4 regions of the Lentzea sp. NBC_00516 genome follow, and region 4 is predicted to be linked to each of the others. Evidence: riboswitches for the same ligand, from Rfam matches in the RefSeq annotation. Region 4 holds a riboswitch; each other region holds the start of a gene.

Evidence for each region. A riboswitch is a leader RNA that binds a small molecule or an ion and turns the genes downstream of it on or off. The one in region 4 is predicted to bind cobalamin.
Region 1: another riboswitch for cobalamin. It lies ahead of metE (5-methyltetrahydropteroyltriglutamate--homocysteine S-methyltransferase); the one in region 4 lies ahead of OG205_RS06720 (ribonucleoside-diphosphate reductase subunit alpha).
Region 2: another riboswitch for cobalamin. It lies ahead of cobN (cobaltochelatase subunit CobN); the one in region 4 lies ahead of OG205_RS06720 (ribonucleoside-diphosphate reductase subunit alpha).
Region 3: another riboswitch for cobalamin. It lies ahead of OG205_RS40110 (FecCD family ABC transporter permease); the one in region 4 lies ahead of OG205_RS06720 (ribonucleoside-diphosphate reductase subunit alpha).

What each region holds. Positions count from the first base shown of each region.
Region 1 is NZ_CP107840.1:3,346,953-3,351,158, reverse strand. Features, by position in the region: gene metE (5-methyltetrahydropteroyltriglutamate--homocysteine S-methyltransferase) at 1-2,137, opposite strand, end outside; cobalamin riboswitch at 2,246-2,464, opposite strand; gene OG205_RS14955 (TetR/AcrR family transcriptional regulator) at 2,463-3,023, opposite strand; gene OG205_RS14950 (enoyl-CoA hydratase/isomerase family protein) at 3,100-3,840, shown strand; gene OG205_RS14945 (AMP-binding protein) at 3,833-4,206, shown strand, end outside.
Region 2 is NZ_CP107840.1:9,637,841-9,642,046, reverse strand. Features, by position in the region: gene cobN (cobaltochelatase subunit CobN) at 1-1,864, opposite strand, end outside; cobalamin riboswitch at 1,900-2,034, opposite strand; gene OG205_RS45005 (hypothetical protein) at 2,043-3,119, shown strand; gene OG205_RS45000 (precorrin-8X methylmutase) at 3,116-3,736, shown strand; gene OG205_RS44995 (precorrin-2 C(20)-methyltransferase) at 3,733-4,206, shown strand, end outside.
Region 3 is NZ_CP107840.1:8,654,463-8,658,668, forward strand. Features, by position in the region: gene OG205_RS40095 (S8 family serine peptidase) at 1-301, shown strand, start outside; gene OG205_RS40100 (3-isopropylmalate dehydrogenase) at 578-1,615, shown strand; gene OG205_RS40105 (YciI family protein) at 1,738-2,157, opposite strand; cobalamin riboswitch at 2,262-2,381, shown strand; gene OG205_RS40110 (FecCD family ABC transporter permease) at 2,415-3,437, shown strand; gene OG205_RS40115 (ABC transporter ATP-binding protein) at 3,437-4,177, shown strand; gene OG205_RS40120 (ABC transporter substrate-binding protein) at 4,174-4,206, shown strand, end outside.
Region 4 is NZ_CP107840.1:1,525,136-1,529,341, reverse strand. Features, by position in the region: gene OG205_RS06725 (ribonucleotide-diphosphate reductase subunit beta) at 1-201, opposite strand, end outside; gene OG205_RS06720 (ribonucleoside-diphosphate reductase subunit alpha) at 198-2,567, opposite strand; cobalamin riboswitch at 2,679-2,890, opposite strand; gene OG205_RS06715 (GntR family transcriptional regulator) at 2,938-3,543, opposite strand; gene OG205_RS06710 (FAD-dependent monooxygenase) at 3,649-4,206, shown strand, end outside.

The sequences.
Region 1 (4,206 bases), 1.8 Mb from region 4:
CGCAGTCGGGGTTGATCCACAAACGTTCACCCGGCACCGCGCGCACCGCTTCGGTGATCAGCGAGACGATGTCGTCCTCGCTCGGCACCAGCGGTGAGTGGATGTCGTAGACGCCGGGGCCGATGCCCCGCGGGAACTCCAGGCCCTCCAGGATCTCCATCTTGGACCGCGCGGCCTCGATGGTCGTGACGTCGGCGTCGAGGTCGGAGATCGCGCCGATCACCTCGCCGAACTCCGAGTAGCACAGGTGGGTGTGGATCTGGGTGCCCGGCGTCGCACCCGCGGTGGCGAGCCGGAACGCGCCCACCGACCACTCCAGGTAGGCCGGTTGGTCCTTCCGGCGCAACGGGAGCAGCTCGCGCAACGCCGGTTCGTCGACCTGCACCACCCGGATCCCGGCGGCCTCCAGGTCGCGGATCTCGTCGCGCAACGCCAGCGCCACCTGGTTCACCGTGTCGGCCAGCGGCTGGTCGTCGCGGACGAACGACCACGCGAGGATCGTCACCGGACCGGTCAGCATTCCCTTGACCGGCTTGGACGTCAGCGACTGCGCGTAGGTGCTCCACGGCACCGTCATCGCCTTCGGGCGCGAGACGTCGCCGTGGATGATCGGCGGCCGCACGCACCGCGACCCGTACGACTGCACCCACGCGAACTGCGTGCTGGCGAAGCCTTCCAGGTGCTCGGCGAAGTACTGGACCATGTCGTTGCGCTCGGGTTCGCCGTGCACCAGCACGTCCAGGCCGATGTCCTCCTGCAGATCGATCACGCGACCGATCTCGTCCCGCATCCGCTGCCCGTACTCGTCCTCGGTGATCTCACCGCTGCGCACGGCCGCGCGCGCCTTGCGGATGTCACCTGTCTGCGGGAACGAGCCGATCGTCGTGGTCGCGAGCGGCGGCAACCCGAGCCGTGCCTGCTGGGCGGCGGCACGGTCCTCGTACGGCGCGCGGAGGCTGTGCTCCGGCCGCAACGACGCGATGCGCGCCCGGACGTGGTCGTCGCGGCGCGGGCTGGGCACCTGGCGCTTCGCCTCGTCCGCCCACGCACCGTCGGCCCCGTCGCGCAAAGCCTTGCCCAGCACCACGATCTCGCGCACCTTCTGCCGCGCGAACGCGAGCCGCGCCTGCACGTCCGGCTCCAGGTCCTCGGCCTCCAGGTCGTACGGCACGTGCAGCAGCGTGGAGGACGACGACACGACGACCTCGCTCGCGAAACCCAGCAGCGTCGCGGCCTTCGCCAGCGCGGCGTGCAGGTCGGTGCGCCACACGTTGCGGCCGTCGACCAGGCCGGCCACCAGGATCTTGTCGCGCAACGCGGGGATCGCGACCGACGTGTCCGGCGCGCTCACGAGGTCGATGCCGATCGCCTCGACCTGCGAGGAGGCCAGGATCGGCAGCGCCTCGCCCAGGTCACCGTAGTAGCCGGTGACCAGCAGCTTCGGCCTGCCGGGCAGCCCGCTGAGCGTCCGGTACGTGCGGCGCAACGCGTTCAGTTCGGCCGGTGTGCGGTCGGCGGCGAACGCCGGTTCGTCGATCTGCACCCACTCCACGCCCTCGACGCGCAGGCGGCCGAGCAGTTCGACGTACGCCTCCAGCAGGCGGTCGAGCAGCGTCAGCGGTTCGAAACCGGGGACCGTGCTCTTGGCCAGCAACAGGTACGTGACCGGGCCGAGCAGTACCGGCCGGGTCGTGATGCCGAGTTCGAGCGCCTCGCGGTACTCGGCGATCGGCTTGTCGCCGGCCAGCCGGAACTCGGTGTCCGGGCCCAGTTCCGGCACCAGGTAGTGGTAGTTCGTGTCGAACCACTTCGTGAGTTCCAGGGCCGCGGCGCCGTCCCGGCCGCGTGCCGCCGCGAAGTAGGTGTCCAGTTCGGACAGTCCGAGGTCGCGGAACCGCTGCGGGATCGCGTCGAACAGCAACGACGTGTCGAGCACCTGGTCGTAGAACGAGAACGTGTTCGACGGCACGGAGTCCAGTTCGGACAGTTCGGCCCAGGTCTGGGCCCGCAGGTTCCTGGCGGTCTCCCGCAGTGCGGCTTCGTCGATCTTCCCGGCCCAGTACTGCTCGACCGCGCGCTTCAGCTCGCGCTTCGGTCCGATCCGGGGGTAGCCGAAAACAGTGCTGCCAATGGTCACAGGCTCTCTCCTCGCGAGCGTGCGGAAGCACCGGAGACACGCGAGCAGGGCGGCACGGAGCCGTGCCCGTCAGCCCGCCCGAGAGGCTCCGGAGCACCGCGCACCGGGTCGGCGCGCGGACCGGCGGCAGGTCTTCGGACTCGTGGGCGCCGTTCTCGAACCCTGGGGTTCGCTCCTACCGGCCGTCGCTTCCCAGATCTGGCAGACCCAGTGCTTCTGACGGCTTTCGTTCCCACTCACCGCTGCGGGGCAGTCCCGGACTCGCACCGGGTTCCCTTTTGCTCCACCCGGAACGAGCCCAGGTGAACCGCTGGCAGGACCGACACTAGCGGGCGGCGCCGAGCATGCCCAGCGCCATGGCGGCGTATTGAATGGTGAGATCACTCAAGTTGACCGGCCCGGCAGGGGAGTACCACCGGGAGACGCCGCTGCACATCTCCAGCAACGCCAGCCGGGCGACACTCGGATCGGCCACCTTGAGCTTGCGCGCCTTCACGCCGTCGTCGATCGCGTCCTGCCAGAAGCGTTCGTAGCGGTCGCGCAACGCCACGATCTCCTCGCGGCGCTCGCCGGTCAGCGCACGCATCTCGCCGTCCACCACCGCTGTCTCGCGCGGCTTCTCGGCGTGCGCCCGCACGTGCATCTTGACCAGCGAGACGAGACGGTCGGTCTCGTCCCCGGTGATCTGCTCGGCCTTGCCGATCAACTCGGTGAGGCTCGTGCGCATGATCTCGACCAGCAGGTCTTCCTTGGTGCCCATGTAGTGGTAGAGCGTCGCCGACGAGAGCCCCGCGGCCTGCGCGAGGTCGCGGATGCCGGTGCCGTGGAAGCCGCGTTCGGCGAACAACCGCACGGCGGCCTCGCGGACCCGTTCCTCCGTCGTCATCTGCTGCCTCCCTTGACCGCCTGGACGCCGTCACTCTAGCGTCAGGCCCGATCGATCGATCGATCGAAGGGGAGAGATGACCGTCGACTACTCCTGTGCCGAGGGCATCGCGCAGGTGCACCTGAACCGTCCGGAACGGCTCAACGCCGTCGTCCCGGCGCTGGTCGAGGACCTGCTGGCCGCGTTCGCGCGGGCACGGGAGGACCAGGCGCGGGTGATCGTGCTGGCCGGGCGCGGCAAGGCGTTCTGCGCCGGCCACGACCTGAAGGAGCCGGTCCCGGTCGAGACCGAGGAGCAGACGCGGGCACGGCTGGAGCGCATCCAGGACGTGACCCGCGCGATCCGCGACTTCCCCGGCATCGTGATCGCCGCGGTCCACGGCTACGCGCTGGGCGCGGGCGCGGAGTTCGCGCTGGGGTGCGACCTGGTGGTGGCGCAGACCAGCGCGGAGTTCGGGTTTCCCGAGGTCGGCGTGGGGCTCAGCGTGACGGGCGGGATCTCCAGCCTGTTGCCGAAGCTCGTCGGCCTGGCGCGCGCCAAGGAGATGCTCCTGCTCGGCGAACGGATCCACGCTCCCCGCGCGCACCAGCTGGGGCTGATCAACTCCTACGTCCTGAACCACGAGAAGCACGCGATGAAGCTCGCGCGCCGCATCGCCGACCAGCCACCGGTCGCCGCCGGGCTCGCGAAAAAGGCGATCGACCTGGGCCTGGACTCGACGCTGGAGCAGGCGATGGCGACCGAGGTCGACCACGCGATCGTCACGAGCCTGTCCGGCGAGGGGGACGAGCCACGGGAGGAGTTCGGCCGTGGCTGACCTCGTCTTCGCGCTGCGGACGGCCGTCACGCGGTGGCCGGACAAGACCGCGTGGACGTTCGATCCGGGTGGCTCGTTCACGTTCGCCCAGATCGACGCGCTGTCCGACGGGTACGCGCAGGCGTTGCGGGGCAAGGGGATCCGCGCGGGTGACCGGGTCGGGATCATGCTGCGGAACGTGCCGGAGTTCCCGCTGGTGTGGTTCGCGCTGATCAAGCTCGGTGCCACGGCCGTGCCGCTCAACGTCAGGTACCGCTCGGTCGACGCCGATCACGTGCTGCGGACCGCCGAGGTGGTCGCCGTGGTCAGCACCGAGGAGTTCCGGCCACTGCTCGCCGATCACGTGGTGCACTACGTCGAGAAGTT
Region 2 (4,206 bases), 1.9 Mb from region 4:
CGTGGTCGAGCTTGGCGGCCTGGATCAACGTCCAGATCTGCGCGCGGGCCGCCGGCAGCTTGGCCGGGTCCATCGCGGAGATGTTGCCGTACTCGTCCAGCAACTGCTCCAGGCGCGCGATGTCGCCGTAGCTGTCGGCGCGGGCCATCGGCGGCACGAGGTGGTCGACCAGCGTGGCGTGCGCGCGGCGCTTGGCCTGCGTGCCCTCACCGGGGTCGTTGACGAGGAACGGGTAGACCAGCGGCAGATCGCCGAGCGCCGCGTCCGTGCCACAGGATGCCGACATGCCGACGGTCTTGCCGGGCAACCACTCCAGGTTGCCGTGCTTGCCGACGTGCACGACCGCGTCCGCGCCGAAGTTCGACTCGATCCACCGGTACGCCGCGAGGTAGTGGTGCGACGGCGGCAGGTCCGGGTCGTGGTAGATCGCGATCGGGTTCTCGCCGAACCCGCGCGGCGGCTGCACGATCACGACGACGTTGTTGGACCGCAACGCGGCCAGCACGATCTCGCCGTCCTTGGACTTGCTGTGGTCCACGAAGAGCGTGCCAGGGGCCTCGCCCCAGTGCTCCTGCATCGACTCGCGGAAGTCCTCGGGAAGCGTCTCGTAGAACTCCCGGTAGTCCGCGGCCGCGATGCGCACGGGGTTGCTCTCGAACTGCTCCTGCGTCAGCCAGTCCGCGTCCTGACCACCGGCCGCGATCAACGCGTGGATCAGCGCGTCGCCGTCCAGCTCCTGCACACCCGGCAGCGCGTCGCCGATGTCGTAACCGTGCTCCTGCATGGCCTTCAGCAACCGCACGGTCGACGCCGGCGTGTCCAGGCCGACCGCGTTGCCGATGCGGGAGTGCTTGGTCGGGTACGCCGACAGCATCACCGCGATCTTGCGCTCCGCGACCGGGATGTGCCGCAGCCTGCCGTGCCGGACCGCGATGCCCGCGACGCGCAGCGCCCGTTCCGGGTCGGCCACGTAGACGGTGAGGCCGTCGGAGTCGATCTCCTTGAAGGAGAACGGAACCGTGATGATCCGGCCGTCGAACTCGGGGATCGCGACCTGGGTCGCGGTGTCCAAAGGAGACAGTCCGTCGTCGTTCTCGTCCCACGACTCGCGGCTCGACGTGAGGCACAACCCCTGCAGGATCGGCACGTCGAGCGCGGCTTGCGCGCCGACGTCCCACGCGTCGTCGTCGCCACCGGCGGACGCCTTCGCGGGGTTCGTGCCGCCCGCCGCGAGCACCGTCACGACGAGCGCGTCGGCTTGGCGCAGCGTGTCGAGCAGTTCGGGTTCGGCGGTGCGCAGCGAGGAGCAGAAGACCGGCAGGGGCTTCCCGCCCTTGGCCTCGATCGCGTCGCACAGGGCGTGGACGAAGGCAGTGTTCCCGGCCACGTGATGCGCGCGGTAGTAGAGCACCGCGACCGTCGGGCCTTCTGGGGTGCCCTCGCGTTCCAGCACACCCCACGTGGGGGTGGCGGCGGGGGCCTCGAAGCCGTGGCCGGTCAGCAGCACGGTGTCCGACAGGAACTTGTGCAGCTCGGTGAGGTTCGCCGGACCGCCGTGCGCGAGGTAGAGGTGCGCCTCGGCGCACACGCCACCGGGCACCGTCGACAGCTCCATCAGCGCGGCGTCCGGCTGCTGCTCGCCGCCGAGCACCACCACCGGCAGGCCGCACGCCAGCAGCCAGTCGAGGCCTTCCTCCCACATCCGGCGCCCGCCGAGGATGCGCACGAGGACGAGGCTGACGTCCTGGATCAACTCGGGCAGGTCGTCGGTCGTGAGTCGCGCGGGGTTGCCGAGCCGGTACTCGGCGCCGCTCGCACGCGCCGACAGCAGGTCGGTGTCGGAGGTCGACAGCAACAGGATCACGCAGGCTCCATCCCTCGTGGGGTCCTCGCCCCAAAGTGCGGGTGACTGGCGAAGCGGAGTTCCTGACTCCCAGCGGTGTTCGCTGGTCACAGTGGCGGGACCGCGCCGGATTCACACCGGCTTCCTCCTGCGCTTCGTCGTTCGGGCTCACCCTAACCGGCGGGTTACAGTCCGACCTATGCGTAGTCACCCGGACGCCTGCCCCGGCGCCGTCGAGCTGCACGCCGCGGCCGACGGCGGGCTGGCGCGCATCCGGGTGCCGGGCGGCACTCTTTCCGCTGCTCAGTGGGACGTCGTGCGCCTCGCGTCGCTCGAACTCGGCACCGGCTCGGTCGAACTGACCTCGCGGGCGAACCTCCAGATCAGGGGGCTGGCGGACGGCGTGGAACTGGGCGCGCGACTGGCCGCGGCCGGACTGCTGCCCTCCGCGTCGCACGAGCGGATCCGCAACATCATCGCCGCCCCGCTGGACGACAACCAGGCGCTGGTCGACGCGATCGACGCGGCCCTGTGCGCGGACCCGGCGCTGGCTTCGCTACCAGGGCGTTTCCTGGTGACGGTCGGGGCCTCGGTGAGCGGGCTGGGCGGCGACATCGGCCTGGCAGGCGACGTGCTCCTGCTCGCCGGCCGCGACACCGGCATCCGCGTCACCGACCCCGTCGACGCGGTGGTCACCGCCGCCCGCCTCTTCCAGCAGCTCCGCGGCGCGTCCTGGCGCCTGTCCGAAGTGGACGACGGTGTGCGAAAGATCACCGCCCACTTCGGCGCCTCCTCCGAGGCCTTGTTCGTCCCGGCTGTGACTCCTGTCGCACCTTCACCGTTGACCCCAGGCGTTCCACTGGGCCGGCTCGACGCCCACCAACTCCCGGGCGTCCCGCTCCGCCTGACCCCGTGGCGCAGCCTGGTCGTCCCCGCCGGCACCGACACCTCCGGCCTCATCACCGACCCGGTCTCCCCGTGGCACGGCGTCAGCGCCTGCACCGGACGCCCCGGCTGCGCGAAGTCGCTCTCCGACGTACGCGCCGATGCGCGCGCTTGGGTCAACGGCCGCACACGGCCCGATGCGCACACACGGCCCGATGCGTCCGACCACACACACGCGCCAGGCCGGGTACCCCCAATTTCAATTCTAGGGAGCAGGTCCGACACTCCCGGCGCCGTGCACTGGTCGGGCTGTGCCCGCCGCTGCGGTCGTCCCGCCGGCGATGTGACCGAGTTCGTCGCGACCGGCGACGGCTACGAGGAGATCCGTTGACGCAGTACATCAGGGACGGGGCGGAGATCTACCGCCAGTCCTTCGCCACCATTCGCGCGGAGTCGGACCTCACCAGGTTCCCCGCCGACGTCGCGAAAGTCGTCGTCCGCATGATCCACGCGTGCGGCATGACCGACCTGCCGGACGACGTCGCATTCTCCCCGAACGTCGTGCGCGACGCCCGGGAGGCGTTGCGGAACGGTGCGCCGATCCTGTGCGACGCCAACATGGTCGCGTCCGGCGTGACCCGCCGCCGCTTGCCCAAGGACAACGAAGTCCTTTGCTACCTGCAGGATCCGCGGACACCGGAGCTGGCGCAGACCATCGGCAACACGCGCAGCGCCGCCGCCCTGGAGCTGCTCGCGGACCGGTTCGACGGCGCGGTGATCGCGATCGGCAACGCCCCCACGGCGTTGTTCCACCTCCTCGACCTGATCGCCGCCGGAGCCCCGAGGCCCGCCGCGGTCCTGGGCATCCCGGTCGGGTTCATCGGGGCCGCGGAGTCCAAGGAAGCTTTGGCCGCAACGGATCTGGAGCACCTCGTGGTGCGCGGCCGGCGCGGCGGCAGTGCCATGACGGCGGCGGCCATCAACGCGATTGCGAGCGAAGAAGAATGACGGGCAAGCTCTACGGCGTCGGCCTGGGTCCCGGCGACCCGGAACTCCTGACGGTCAAGGCCGCGCGGCTCATCAACGAAGCCGACGTGGTGGCGTACCACAGCGCCCGGCACGGCAAGTCGGTCGCGAAGACCATCGCGGCGCCCTACTTCCGCAGCCAGGACGATCCGAATCCGCAGATCATGGAACAGCTCGTCTACCCGGTCACCACTGAGGACACGGACGACTACCAGGGTGAGATCGACGCCTTCTACGAGGAGGCCGCCGCCAAGCTGGCCGCGCACCTCGACGCCGGACGCGTCGTCGTCGTCCTGGCCGCTGGAGACCCGTTCTTCTACGGCTCCTACATGCACATGCACAAACGCCTGGCCGACCGCTACGAGTGGGAGGTGGTCCCCGGCGTCACGTCCGTGAGCGGCGCTTCAGCAGTACTCGGCACACCGCTCGTGGAACGCGACGAGGTGCTCACG
Region 3 (4,206 bases), 2.9 Mb from region 4:
GTACGTCGTGGGCGTCGGTGGCTACTACGCCGCGCCGGGCAACGCGAACAAGCTCGTCGACGTCATCGACCGCAACCTGTCCTACGACCCGCTCAAGCCGGGTCTGTGGGCGCAAGGCGGCGGCGACGCGGCGCTCTCGTACCTCGCGAAGCCGGGTACCGCGCTCGTGGTGAACAAGAACGAGGCCTCGCTGAAGGCCGACAAGTCCGAGGGGCTGCTGGTCCTCAACCACCACAACGCCAACGGTGACCGCGCGTCGGTCGTCCTGGTGAAGTCGAGTGGCCGGGGCGGCGCCTACTAGATCGGATGTTTCACGAGAGGCCCGGTTCTTCGTTTGGAACCGGGCCTCTCGGCATGTCACGGCCTGGAACTGCCTGCCGTCACCCCTTGACGCGACCCCGTTCCTGCGGTCGAGTGACACTCGAAAGTGGGATATGGGCCGTGTGGGTGTCCCGCAGTACGGGAGATAACACCCCGATGGGGTGTCCGGCATGCGGCGAGCGGCCTGGATGCCGGTAGCCTTTCGCGAAGGAAAGTAGTCCCACCAATTGGGGACTGACACCTGGGAGGTGTGTGGATGCGGCTCGCAGTGATCCCAGGAGACGGGATCGGGCCCGAGGTCATCGCTGAGGCCCTGAAGGTCCTCGGAGAGGTCGTTCCGGCGGCCGAGATCACTCGCTACGACCTCGGCGCGGCGCGCTGGCACGCCACGGGAGAGTTGTTGCCCGAGTCGGTGCTGGGAGAGCTTCGCCAGCACGACGCGATCCTGCTCGGCGCGGTGGGCGACCCGTCGGTGCCGAGCGGAATTCTGGAGCGGGGCCTGCTTCTGAGGCTGCGCTTCGAACTTGACCACCACGTGAACCTCCGCCCGGCTCGTCTCTACCCCGGTGTCCGCAGCCCGCTCGCGGACCCGCCGGAGATCGACATGGTGGTGGTCCGCGAGGGCACAGAAGGCCCGTACGCGGGCAACGGCGGCCTGCTCCGCAAGGACACGCCGCACGAGATCGCCACCGAGGTCTCGCTGAACACGTCGTTCGGCGTCGAGCGCGTGGTCCGGGACGCCTTCGCGCGTGCCTCGAACCGTCCGCGCCGGCACCTGACCTTGGTGCACAAGACGAACGTCCTCACGTACGCCGGCTCGTTGTGGTCGCGCGTGGTCGAGGAGGTCTCGCTGCAGCACCCTGAGGTCACCGTGGCCTACCAGCACGTGGACGCGGCGACCATTCACCTGGTCACCGACCCGGGCCGGTACGACGTGATCGTCACCGACAACCTGTTCGGCGACATCCTGACCGACCTCGCCGCCGCCGTCACGGGTGGCATCGGCCTGGCCGCGTCGGGAAACATGGACGTGACCCGTCGCAACCCGTCGATGTTCGAGCCGGTCCACGGTTCGGCACCGGACATCGCGGGCCAGGGCATCGCGGACCCGACGGCCGCCGTGCTGTCGGTCGCGCTGCTGCTCGACCACCTCGGCGAGCACGAGTCGGCACGCCGGATCGAGGCCTCAGTGGCCTTTGATCTCGCTACCAGGGACCACCAGTCGCCTGGGGCCACCTACGCCATCGGCGACCGTCTCGCGGCACTCGTGTCGTCGAACGTCCGCACTGGCTGAGGTTCATCCGCAAGACGTTTTGAAGCCCCGGCCGGATTTTCCGGCCGGGGCTGTTTTTTTCACGAGTAACCAGTACAGGAAGGCGTTGCCCAGATACGCCGGGGCGCCTTCGCGGGCTCCGGTCAAAGTTGGCCGTTGGCTTCCCTCCATGTGCGCTCCTTCTGGATCCACTCGTTGTCCTGCGGGAACTCGTCGATCGTCGGCACGCGCCGGATCTCGGTCTTGAACCCCGGGCCGGCCATCGGCATGCGCTTGGCCCACTCGATCGCCTCCTCCTTCGAGGACACGTTGAGGAGGTAGAAGCCGTTGAACAGCTCCTTGGTCTCGCCGTAGGGGCCGTCCGTGACGACCGGGGGTTCGGCGGAGTAGTCGACGACGACGCCCTCGGACGGCTCGGAAAGCCCCTCGGCGGCCAGCAGCACGCCGGCGCGGACCAGTTCCTCGTTGAACGCGCCGACCGTCTCCAGCATCTTGTCGAAGTCGAATTCGCCCATGTTCGCGTAGGCCTCGTCGGTGGCACGCATGATCAGGATGTACTTCACGGTGGATCTCCTCGCTCGTTGTCTTCCTCGGTGACGTCCACAGGTCGAACGGGCCGCTGCCCGGATCGACATCACACCCCGAGAATTTTCGAACTTTCTGTTTTCGCAGGTAGGGTCGGGTCAGTCGTGCGTGGGGGAAGACCGGTCGAAGTCCGGCGCTGACCCGCAACGGTAGGTCCCACCCAGGGACGAGCCCGAACACCCGCTCACGGTGCCCTAGAACTTCCGACTCCGCCGTGGACTGCGGGAAGGACCCAGTGCTCTCCAAGATCAGCGTGCTCGTCGGCGTGCTCGCCGTCAGCCTCGTCGCGGGCGTCGCGCTCGGCCCCGTCTCCGTTCCGTTCGACCTCACGCTCGAACTGCTGTGGGCGGCGCTGACCGGTGGCACGATCCCCGCCGACCTCGCCGGGCAGTACCACATCGTCTGGGACATCCGGCTTCCCCGCGTCCTGCTGGCCGCGGTCGTCGGGGCGGGGCTGAGCACCGTCGGCGTCGCGATCCAGGCGATGGTGCGCAACGCGTTGGCCGACCCCTACGTGCTCGGCATCTCGTCGGGAGCGAGTGTGGGGGCGACGGCGGTGGCGACGCTCGGAATCCTGTCCGGTCTCGGCGTCTACGCGTTGTCGGTGGGGGCGTTCCTGACCGGTCTCGGCGCCACGGCCCTGGTCTACATCACCGCGCGCACGAGCCGTGGGCTCACACCGTTGCGGCTCGTGCTGACCGGGACGGCGCTCGCGTACGGGTTCTCCGCCGTGGCGATGCTGCTGGTGTTCCAGGCGCCGCGCGGTGAGGCGGCGCGGGCCGCGATGTTCTGGTTGCTCGGCAGCCTCGGCGGGGCGAACTGGCAGTCGCTGCCCGTCGCCGCCGTCGTGACCGCGGCCGGCATCGTCTACCTGGCGACCAAGGCGCGGAAGCTCAACGCGCTGGCGATGGGCGACGAGACCGCGACCACGCTCGGCGTCGCGGTCAACCGGTTCCGCACGCACCTGTTCATCGTCACCGCCGCCATGACCGGCGTGCTGGTGGCGGTCAGCGGCGCCGTCGGGTTCGTCGGGCTGATGCTGCCGCACCTGACGCGCATGGTCGTCGGCGCAGACCACCGCAAGGTCCTGGCGCTCGCACCGCTGGCCGGAGCGTCGTTCCTGGTGTGGGTCGACGTGGCCGCGCGGATGCTCGCCGCACCGGAGGAACTGCCGCTCGGCGTCATCACGGCCGCGCTCGGCGTGCCGTGCTTCATCTTCCTGATGCGCCGCAGGTCCTACGTCTTCGGAGGCCGCTGATGCGCGTCGAGCTGCACGACGTCACCGTCCGGAACATCATCTCCGGCATTTCGTTGAACGCCTCCGGTGAGGTCGTCGGCATCGTCGGCCCCAACGGCAGCGGCAAGTCGACGACGTTGCGCTGTGTGTACAGGGCGCTCAAGCCGGACGCCGGCACCGTCCTGCTCGACGGCGAGAACGTCCACAAGCGACACGACGTCGCCCGCCACCTCGCCGCTCTGACCCAGGAGTCGCAGGTCGAGTTCGACTTCACGGTCGCCGAGGTCGTGGAGATGGGCAGGCTGCCGCACGACCGCGATCCCGCGCGTGATTCCCGGGTGGTTTCCGAAGCACTGTCCACCGTGGACGTGTCGCACCTCGCTTCACGCAGCTTCCTCAGTTTGTCCGGCGGGGAGCGTCAACGCGTGCTCATCGCTCGCGCGATCGCCCAGGAACCGCGCGTGCTCGTGCTGGACGAGCCCACGAACCACCTCGACATCCGGCATCAGCTCGACGTTCTCCGGCTCACGCGCGGGCTGGGCATCACGGTTCTGACGGTTCTGCACGATCTGAACCTCGCCGCTTCCTTCTGCGACCGGCTGTACGTGCTGGACGAAGGACGGATCGTCGCGTCCGGCACACCGGCCGAGGTGCTGGTCCCCGAGCTGATCGCCAAGGTTTTCCACGTCACCGCGCACGTCGTGCGGCATCCGACCACGGGAGTTCCCCAGCTCCTGTTCGACCAGGAGGTCACCCCTTGAGAACTGTTGTGTGTGCCGCTGTGCTGTTG
Region 4 (4,206 bases):
GACCAGGTGTCGCTCGGCCTCCGAGAGCTTGTTCAGGTCGGCGAGGTCCGAGTGCAGGTCGACTTCCTCGACGGTCCACGTGTTCTTGATGGCGTCGCGGAAACGCTCGTAGAAGAGCGGGTAGCGCATGGGCCGCAGGGTGAGGTCCATGCCGGGGTCGAGCAGGGCGTTCTGACGCGCGGTGCTGGCGAGCGTGGTCACTGGCAGGCCTCACAGGACTCGGGGTTTTCGAGGGAGCAGGCGATGGCTTCGTCCGACGTCACGACGGGCACGGTCGGCGCCGCCGTGGTCGTCGTCGTGGTCGCCTGCTGGATGCGCGTCGCCGGGCGGGAGCGCAGGTAGTACGTGGTCTTGAGCCCGGCTTTCCAGGCGTAGAGGTACATCGAGGAGAGCTTGCCGATCGTCGGCGAGGCGACGAACAGGTTCAGCGACTGGCTCTGGTCGACGTACGGGCCACGCGCGGCGGCCAGTTCGATCAGCGCCTTCTGCGGCAGTTCCCAGGCCGTGCGGAACAACGAGCGCACGTCCTCCGGCAGTTCGGCGATGCCCTGTGCGGAGCCGTCGTCCTGCTTGAGCCGGTTGCGCACGGCCTCCGTCCACAGGCCTCGGGCCTTGAGCTCGCGCACCAGGTAGGAGTTGATCTGCAGGAACTCTCCGGACAGCGTCTCGCGCTTGAACGTGTTCGACACCTGCGGCTCGATGCACTCGAAGCAGCCGGCGATCGAGGCGATCGTCGCGGTCGGCGCGATCGCGATCAGCAGCGAGTTGCGCAGGCCGTGCTCGCTGACGCGTTCCCGCAGAGCACTCCAGCGCTCGGTCTGCGTGGGCGTGACGCCCCACAGGTCTGGCTGCAGATCTCCCTTGGCGGCACGGGTCTCCCGGAACGCCGGGTGCGCGCCCGCGGACGAGGCCAGCTCCGCCGACGACTCCAGCGCCGTCAGGTAGATCTCCTCGGCGATGCGCGTCGACAGCTCACGGGCCGCCGGCGAGTCGAACGGCAGGCGCAGCTTGAAGAACACGTCCTGCAGGCCCATGACACCGAGACCCACCGGGCGCCAGCGCGGGTTGGACCGCGCCGCCTGCTCGGTCGGGTAGTAGTTGATGTCGATCACGCGGTCGAGGAACACGACGGCGGTGCGGACCGTGGAACGCAGCCGCTCCCAGTCGACGGAACCGGCAGCGTCGTCGATATGAGCACCGAGGTTGACCGAGCCCAGGTTGCAGACCGCGGTCTCCTCGTCGCTGGTGACCTCGAGGATCTCTGTGCAGAGGTTGGAGAGGTGCACCACGTTCGAAGGCGACGCGGTCTGGTTGCACGTGCGGTTCGCGGTGTCCTTGAACGTCATCCAGCCGTTGCCGGTCTGGGCGAGCGTGCGGATCATCCGTCCATAAAGGTCACGAGCCTTGACCGTGCGGACGGCGCGACCGGCCTCCTCGGCGCCGCGGTAGGCGCGGTCGAACTCGTCGCCCCACAGGTCGACCAGCTCGGGAATCTCGTCGGGGTCGAACAGCGACCAGTCCGCGTCCGCCTCGACGCGGCGCATGAACTCGTCCGGGATCCAGTTCGCCAGGTTGAGGTTGTGCGTGCGGCGCGCGTCCTCACCGGTGTTGTCGCGCAGCTCCAGGAACTCCTCGATGTCCGGGTGCCACGTCTCCAGGTACACGCAGGCGGCGCCCTTGCGCCGGCCGCCCTGGTTGACCGCGGAGACCGACGCGTCGAGTGTGCGCAGCCACGGCACGATGCCGTTGGAGTGGCCGTTCGTGCCGCGGATCAACGCACCGCGCGAACGGACCCGGGACCACTGCACGCCGATGCCGCCGGCGAACTTCGACAGCCGGGCGATCTGCTTGTAGCGGTCGTAGATCGACTCGAGCTCGTCGCGCGGCGAGTCCAGCAGGTAGCACGACGACATCTGGGTGTGCTGGGTGCCGGAGTTGAACAGCGTCGGCGAGCTGGGCAGGTACGCCAGCGACGACATCAGCCGGTAGAAGTCGATCGCCTCGGTCGCCGTCTGCGAGAGACCGCAAGCGACGCGCAGCAGCCAGTACTGCGGCTGCTCGATCACCGAACGCTTCGCGGGGTGGCGCAGCAGGTAGCGGTCGTAGACCGTGCGCAGGCCGAAGTACTCGAACCGCCGGTCGCCGTCGAGGTCGATCGCGTCGTCGAGCTTGCGGGCGTTGGCGGCCACGAACTCCGCGGTCGCGTCGCCGATCAGGCCTTCCGCGTGGCCGAGCGCGATGCTCTGACTGAAGGACATCACGCCCTGGCGGCGCACTTCCTTCTCGATGAACGCGGCGAGCAGACCGGCGGCGAGCTTGGAGTACTCGGGCTCCTCGGACACGAGGGCCGCGGCGGTCTGGATCGACAGCCGGTCCAGTTCCTCTGTGGTGGCGCCGTCGTAGAGGCCGCTGATCGTCTTGGTGGCGACCCGCAACGGGTCGACGTCGTGCAGACCGACCGTGCAGCGCTCCACCGCGCGCACGATCTTGTTCAAGTCAACGGGTTCCAGTGAACCGTTGCGTTTCTTGACGCGCATAGTGGTGGTGACCGTGTCGACCGCCGTCACTAGCTCTCTCCTCGCGAGCTCGGGTGGCCACGGGGACAGCGAGGAGTGAACGGGCGCGCGCGACCGCCACGTCCTCCCGCCCTCCCTCGGGGCCGCGGACGCCCGCACGCAGGCACGTGCGGGGCGCTGGCAGGTCTTCGGACTCATGGGCGAGCCTGTCGCCAGGCGCCTACCGGCCGTCGCTTCCCAGACATCGATGTCCAGTGCTTTCTGACGGCTTTCGTTCCCACTCACCGCTGCGGGGCAGTCCCGGACTCACACCGGGTTCCCTCTTGCGACGACCGATCTGGAGGATCGGCCGAACCAGCTTCGGAGCACAATACATGGGCGCGGTCGAGCCACGAGCAACTACATCTAGTGGGCGTGTCGCTCAGTTGGCCCAGAGGACGTCGGTCAGGGCGCGCAGGCTGTTGTGGATGTGGAACGACATCGCCAGCGCGGCCCTGTCCTCCTCCCCGTCCGCGATCGCCTGACAGATCACGCCGTACTCCCGCATGGTCACCCCGAGGCGTTCCGGCGAACGGCGCGCGGCCAGTTGCAACCGCCGCAGCTGCCCGCGCAGCGACCCGAGCGCCTCGCCGAGGTAGGGGTTGCCGGCCGCCTCGTCGATCAACTCCTCCAGCCGCGCGATCAACTCCTCGGGGTCGCCGTCGCCGAACTCGGTGTGCAGCCGCACGAATCGGGAGCGGTCGTGGGCGCGAGCGCACATCTTGACCGCGTACGTCTCCAGTGCCTCCCGCATCTGGAACAGGTGCCTCACGTCGCTCAGCGCCACCTCGGTGACGAACGCGCCGCGCCCCGGCGTGATCCGCACGAGGTTCTCCCGCGCGAGACGCTGGATCGCCTCCCTGAGGGGCGTGCGGGAGACGCCGAGCCGTTCAGCGAGACGCACCTCGTTCAGGTGCGCACCCGGCGCCAGGTCCCACGCCACGATCTCGTCGCGCAGCTGTTCATAGGCCTTGAGACTTTGACTCACCAGCTCTGTGTACACCGTGAATACACGGCTCACCACATATCGCTTGCGACCAGATCCGGGGAGCCCCACACTAGGCCGCCGATACCGGGGCTGAATGGGTGGTTCATGTTCGATGTGATCATTGCCGGGTGCGGTCCGACCGGTGCGATGCTGGCCGCTGAACTGCGGCTGCACGACGTGCGAGTGCTCGTTCTCGAAAAGGAACCGGAGCCCGCGTCGTCGTTCGTGCGCATTGTCAGTCTGCACATTCGCAGTCTGGAAATCCTGGCGATGCGCGGACTGCTGGACCGCTTTCTGGAACGCGGCAGGCAGCGTCCGGTCGGCGGTGCCTTCGCGGCCATCCCCAAACCCACGCCCGAGGGCCTGGATTCCGCGTTCACCACCATGCTCGGCATCCAGCAGCCGATCGCCGACCAGTTGCTCGCCGACCACGCGATCGCACTGGGCGCACAGGTCCGGCGCGGTGCCGCGGTGATCGGGTTCGAGCAGGACGACGAGGGCGCGACCGTCGAACTGGCCGGCGGCGAGCGGCTCCGGTCGCGGTACCTCGTCGGCTGCGACGGCGCCCGCAGCACGGTGCGCAAACTTCTCGGCGTCGGTTTCCCCGGCGAGCCCTCGCGGAACGACACGCTGATGGGCGAGATGAAAGCGGGCGCACCCGAG